DNA from 2 places in the Aeribacillus composti genome. Region 1 is predicted to be linked to the other one. Evidence: a T-box and tRNA genes for the amino acid it is inferred to sense, from the RefSeq annotation. Region 1 holds a T-box; the other holds one or more tRNA genes.
The links. A T-box is a leader RNA that pairs with one kind of tRNA and senses whether it is charged. The one in region 1 lies ahead of glyQ (glycine--tRNA ligase subunit alpha), so its partner is inferred to be a tRNA-Gly.
Positions count from the first base shown of each region.

Region 2: it has a tRNA-Gly gene. The T-box ahead of glyQ (glycine--tRNA ligase subunit alpha) is inferred to sense a tRNA for this amino acid. The anticodon was not compared.

Region 1 is NZ_CP134501.1:2,635,584-2,638,730, forward strand. It holds gene glyS (glycine--tRNA ligase subunit beta) at 1-800, opposite strand, end outside; gene glyQ (glycine--tRNA ligase subunit alpha) at 793-1,683, opposite strand; T-box leader at 1,753-1,926, opposite strand; gene recO (DNA repair protein RecO) at 2,044-2,796, opposite strand; gene RI196_RS12850 (YqzL family protein) at 2,827-2,967, opposite strand; gene era (GTPase Era) at 3,080-3,147, opposite strand, start outside.
Region 2 is NZ_CP134501.1:3,026,672-3,029,818, reverse strand. It holds gene trpB (tryptophan synthase subunit beta) at 1-760, shown strand, start outside; tRNA gene RI196_RS14740 (tRNA-Gly) at 1,861-1,934, shown strand; gene RI196_RS14735 (B3/B4 domain-containing protein) at 2,054-2,719, opposite strand; gene queG (tRNA epoxyqueuosine(34) reductase QueG) at 2,802-3,147, shown strand, end outside.

The sequences.
Region 1 (3,147 bases):
AAAAACTGGTCTTCGAATGAACCGTACAGGGCGGTCGGATATTCCACCAAGTTTGTAACTTCCTCGAGCAAATCTTCATCAACAGGGATGATCCAGTTTTCCTTTCTTTCCAGTTCCTCCAGCTGTTGAATGATCATTTGTTTTCGTTTTTCATAATCGGCGACAACAAACTGGTTCAACAAAGTATTTTCATAATCGCGTGGAGTGGAAATTTCCGCTTTCGTTCCTAAAAAGCGATGGCCATACGTAACATTTCCTGTCGGAACATCGGTAATGGAAAACGGAATGATGTCTTGTCCAAATAAGACAACTAACCATTGGATCGGACGGATATAGCGAAGATTCCAATTTCCCCAACGCATATTTTTCGGAAAATGGATGGTTTGAATAATCTCTTCTAACCCTGGGAGCAGTTCTTTCGTTTCTTTCCCTTTTTGAAATGTTTGAACAAAAGCGTACTCAACACCGTTTACTTCTTTAAAGGATATGTCGTTTGTGGAAGCTCCTTGGCTCCGTGCAAAGCCTAACGCTGCTTTTGTCCAATTTCCATTCTCATCAACCGCAATCTTTTTTGCCGGTCCTTTTGCTTCGCCAAGCAAATCTTCCTGTTTTTCATTTACATCCTCTACAAGGACGGCAAGACGTCTAGGAGTTGAATATTTTTTTATTTTGGCGTAAGAAATGCGATGTTCATCCAGCCAAGCTCCTACTTTGTCAGCCAGCTGATCAATCGAAGACAGGATGACGCCGGCAGGCATTTCTTCAAGCCCGATTTCGATAAGTAAATCCCGTTTATTCATGATTTTCGGCCCCCTTGTTTTTCAGCATTGGAAAACCGAGTTTTTCCCGTTCTTCATAAAACGTTTTGGCAACTTTTCTTGCCAGCTTTCTCACTCTGCCAATATATCCGGTTCGTTCTGTAACAGAAATAGCTCCTTTTGCGTCAAGCAAATTAAATGTGTGCGAGCATTTTAAAACGTAGTCGTACGCTGGATGAACGAGACCTAATTCCATCTGTCTGTGCGCTTCTTTTTCATACGTATTAAACAGTTCAAATAGCATGTTTGTATCGGATGTTTCGAACGTATACTTGGAATGCTCATATTCAGGCTGATAAAAAATGTCCCGGTATGTAAATCCGTTTGTCCATTCAAGGTCAAATACATTTTCTTTTTCTTGAATATAAGACGCCAAACGCTCTATTCCATAAGTTATTTCAACAGAAATCGGTTTGCATTCCAGTCCTCCGACCTGCTGAAAATACGTGAATTGAGTAATTTCCATTCCGTCAAGCCAAACTTCCCAGCCAAGCCCTGCGCAGCCGAGAGAAGGATTTTCCCAGTTATCTTCCACAAAGCGGATGTCATGTTCAAGCGGATCAATTCCAAGAGCCTTTAATGAATCTAAATAAATTTCTTGTATGTTTTTCGGAGACGGCTTCATAATGACTTGGAATTGATGGTGTTGATAAAGGCGGTTCGGATTTTCCCCATACCTTCCGTCAGCAGGTCTTCTTGACGGCTCCACGTAAGCAACATTCCACGGTTCTGGCCCGATGGAGCGAAGAAATGTGTATGGGCTCATGGTTCCGGCACCTTTTTCTACATCATATGCCTGCATCAAAATACATCCATGATCGGCCCAATGCTTTTGCAGCGTCAAAATCATTTCTTGAATGTTCATTCATCATGCACCTCCACAATTAAGTTATGTTCGAACAAAATAAAAACCGTCCCTAATGCAACAAAGTTGCATAGGGACGGGATGACCCGCGGTTCCACCCTATTTGCTGAAAAACGTTTCAGCCTCTCGTAAACCGTTATTGCTCTGGAACGCCGTTCCCTGCATCCTCATACCTTAGCTCGCACCATCCTAAGGTCGCTTTCTATGAAGATTGCAGGTACTCTTTTCCTTCATCGCATTTTATTATTCAATTTGACACGTATCATTTCCGCTCATTACATGACATTAAATCGCTTTTTCTAACAGCATGAGGGGGGGATAAATCCTTCATTTGAAAGGTTTCACATCCATGTATATGGTTTACAACATTTCTTTTAAACTGTCAAGCTGATTTAAAAATTTTTTCGATTTCAGCGATAAACCTGCATATTCCTGATAATATTGATCAAGAACAAATCTCAGTTCTTTTTTTGTCTCAGCGGAGACGGATATTTGACCAATGCGGTTTAAGTCAATAGAATAAAACAGCCGCAACAGCTTCACTGTCTTCTGAGAAATATTGAGCCTGTAAGGATCTTTTTCAAAACAGCGGCTGCAAATCAATCCGTTTTCTTTTAATGAAAAATGAAACGGTCCGTTTGTTTCGCCGCTTACTGCACATTTGTTTAATTCGGGATATAAACCGAGAACGTTGAGCATCTTTATTTCAAATATATTGGTCAAAATTTCCGCATCCTTTTCTTCATTCAGCAGATGAAGTGTTTGAAATAAGAGCTCAAACAAAAAAGGGTTTCTGTCTTTTTCATCTGTTCCTTTATCAAGGAGCTCTACAATATATGAAGCATATGCAGTCAAAAAAATATTTTCCTTAATCTCTCTAAAAGCGGAAATGATTTCTCCTTGGCTTAAATTGCCCAATCCAGAAGATTGATGATACAAAAAATTTCCATACGTAAAAAGTTGGGTAACAGCTGCGAGGCGGCTGTTCGGTTTATTTGCGCCCCGTGCCATTACACCAACTTTCCCAAACTCCCTTGTATATATTGTAACAACTTTATTGGTCTCACCATATTCCGTTGTACGAATGACAATTCCTTCCGTCTTTACAAGCATTTCTCCACCATCCTATTGGATACAGCACTACTAAACAGGGAGATCAACCTCAGTCCGCTCTTCTTCCTTCATTTGACAATCTTTCGTTCGCTCCTTTTCAAGCTCTTTAAAAAGGAGATATGTGTCAATATTACCTGTAAACGTGAATACTTTCCAGGTAAAATCTAACATATTGTCCCCACCTTTCTGTCGTTGTTCCTAAGCTATATCCAATTCATTGTTATCATAGCCTTTTTGACTCATTTTCATGTTTTGAAAATATTTCTAACTTCCTTCAAGTCAATTAATATTCGTCTTCCCTAAATCCAAAATCTCGCAATTGCGACAGGCGATTTCTCCAATCTTTTTGCA
Region 2 (3,147 bases), 390 kb from region 1:
CTATATGGGCAAGCTCGATACAGAGCGGCAGGCATTAAATGTGTTTCGGATGGAGCTGCTTGGTGCAAAGGTAGTACCGGTTGAAAAAGGACAAGGACGTTTGAAGGATGCGGTGGATGCAGCTTTAGCTGATTATGTGGAAAATTACCAAAACACGTTTTACTTGCTTGGATCTGCTGTCGGCCCGCATCCGTATCCAACAATTGTCAAGCATTTTCAATCGGTTATTAGTGAAGAGTCGAAAAAGCAGATTCTTGAAAAAGAAGGGAAGCTTCCAACAGCAGTGATTGCTTGTGCAGGAGGAGGAAGCAATGCAATCGGAGCTTTTGCGCATTATCTGGACGAACCAAACGTAAGATTAATAGGAGTGGAGCCGGAAGAGGCACCAACGCTTACGAAAGGTGTTCCAGCTGTTATTCACGGATTTAAATGCTTAACTTTGCTTGACGAAAATAATGATCCAATGCCGACTTACTCTATTGCAGCAGGGCTTGATTATCCTGGAATTGGTCCAGAGCACAGCTATTTGAAGGAAACCGGACGGGCAGAATATGTTACGGTGTCTGGAAAAGAGGCTTTGGAAGCTTTTCAGCAATTATCTAAGTTGGAAGGAATCATCCCTGCCCTTGAAAGTTCACATGCTGTAGCATATGCGATGAAACTTGCCCCGCAGCTAAGCAAGGAGGATATTGTGATCGTTAATCTCTCTGGCAGAGGAGATAAGGATGTCGAGCAAGTGTTTGAAATGTTGAAAAAATAAGGTGAAAATCGGCGTTTTTGAACGTCGATTTTTTACTTTCTTTTAACGATTCATCAGCTGAATTTTTAGAAGAGCAAGTTGTTTATAGTAATATAAAAAAGGCAGATTTTTGATCCACCGGATAAGTGTATATTTATCTTTGAAAAAATTCTTGACAGCTCTGAAATGGGCAAGGTATGGGAGCTGTAGTCACGAAAGTGCTATAGAAAGTTAAAAGATATGGGATAAGTGCGCTCATCACATTTTTTCAATGAATCAAAATGGTGTAGTTTTTGAGGTATAGTTATCATTTGGTCTTAACTTTACTCTGATTTTATAGGAATCTTCTCAGCTCTTAGTATTTTATGTTGGTTGATAAATTTAGTTTGCGAAGGAATGACTGAGGGGTTCAATCTAACTGTTATCTAAGCTTGCCATGATTTCGGAGTTTACATTTAAACGCCGGACATTTACCACCAGCTTTGTAAATATATGAACAAAATAAGAAAAACTGTTGATTTAATGCTTTTTTCAGTGGTATAGGGTGTTAAATGGACAGCTTGGTATCTATTTTGTTCACAATTTCGACAAAAACATAAAAAAATGTCGTTTTTTTTACATTTTTCCGTTGCACCGTCATTTTCGCTTTGCTATAATAAAACCCGTCATTGCATTACGGCTACCACGAGCGATGCTTCGATGAATAAGCATCGAGTTGCCTCGACGCATCTCCTTCTTCGAATAAGCTGGAAGAGGAAGAGGCATGACAAATGCGTGTTTTTCGTCTTGATAGAAAAGAAATAATGTATGCGGGTGTAGTTTAGTGGTAAAACCTCAGCCACGAGCGATGCTTCAATGAATAAGCATCGAGTTGCCTCGACGCATCTCCTTCCTCGAATAAGCTGGAAGAGGAAGAGGCATGGCAAGTGCGTGTTTTTCGTCTTGATAGAAAAGAAATAATGTATGCGGGTGTAGTTTAGTGGTAAAACCTCAGCCACGAGCGATGCTTCGATGAATAAGCATCGAGTTGCCTCGACGCATCTACTTCCTCGAATAAGCTGGAAGAGGAAGAGGCATGGCAAGTGCGTGTTTTTCGTCTTGATAGAAAAGAAATAATGTATGCGGGTGTAGTTTAGTGGTAAAACCTCAGCCTTCCAAGCTGATGTCGTGGGTTCGATTCCCATCACCCGCTCCATACATATCATTCATCAACGCAGTGTTTCGTTTTTATAAGCAAACGAAGCATTGCGTTTTTTCATTATAGAAATTTTGTATATGGCTGCCATGCCATTAAAAGAAAGAAAAGGGAGAGGCTTAAGCGAAAATTTGTTGGCGAGCATCTCCACCGTGAATTTGAACAAACATGTTTGCCATCGCTTCAAGTAATTTTTTTGCTTCTTCTGTCCGCATCGATGGCTTTAAATAAACGATATGTAAAGCGCTTGTTGTCGAAAGCTGTACTGCTGTTCGCTTGGAATCAACATAGGGGCTTCCGAAAGGTCCGTTTGCATCACAGGTTACTAGTTTATTTTCCAAATTTACTTGGCGGCCGTTGATGGCATCATATGAATCATCATTTTCACCGATTTTTAACGTAATAGATCCTTTTATTTTGTTTCGGTCGTAGATGCCTAACGGAATTTCATATTTCAAGGAGAAAAAATTATTTAAGTCAACGGCTGAATGGATAGACTGTAAGTATTGCTGTTTTTGAACGCGGCGAAAAAGAGCCTCATTGGATGGGCGGTATCGATTAGGATCAGTGCCAACACGCTTAAAGACTTCCCGCCATTCTCGAATGCCGTCTAATTCAGCTGCATTTTTATTTTCTAGATCGAAAAAAATAGATTCTTGAAAGAAACGAAGTCTCCCTTTTAACATTTGGGGGGATTCGGATACTTGAATATGATCATACTCAATTAAGCCTATTTTAAAGTGAGGAATTCGTTGTTTGACCTCTTCAGCAATAAAAAATTCCATTGATTTCCCTCCTATTTTCAGCCATTTTATCTTAACATAGTTTATATATTTTTTGAAATAAAAACAAAGGGGGTGGAGCGGTGTGGATTTCGCAGTTCTCAAACAAGAAATTATTGAATACAGCAAGCAAATTGGAATCGATAAAATCGGTTTTGCGAGTGCTGATGTTTTTGAAACATTGAAGGAGCGGTTAATTGTACAGCAGCAGTTAGGATATCAGTCAGGATTCGAGGAGCCTGATATCGAAAAGCGGACAAATCCTGAGCTGCTCCTTCCAAAAGCAAAATCGATTATCTCTATAGCGTTGGCATATCCTTCAAAAATGAAAAATGCTCCCAGAAGTACAAAAAAAGAGCGGCGCGGTTTATTTTGCAGGGCTTCATGGGGGACAGACTATCACGTGATTCTAAAAGATCGGTTGAAAAAGC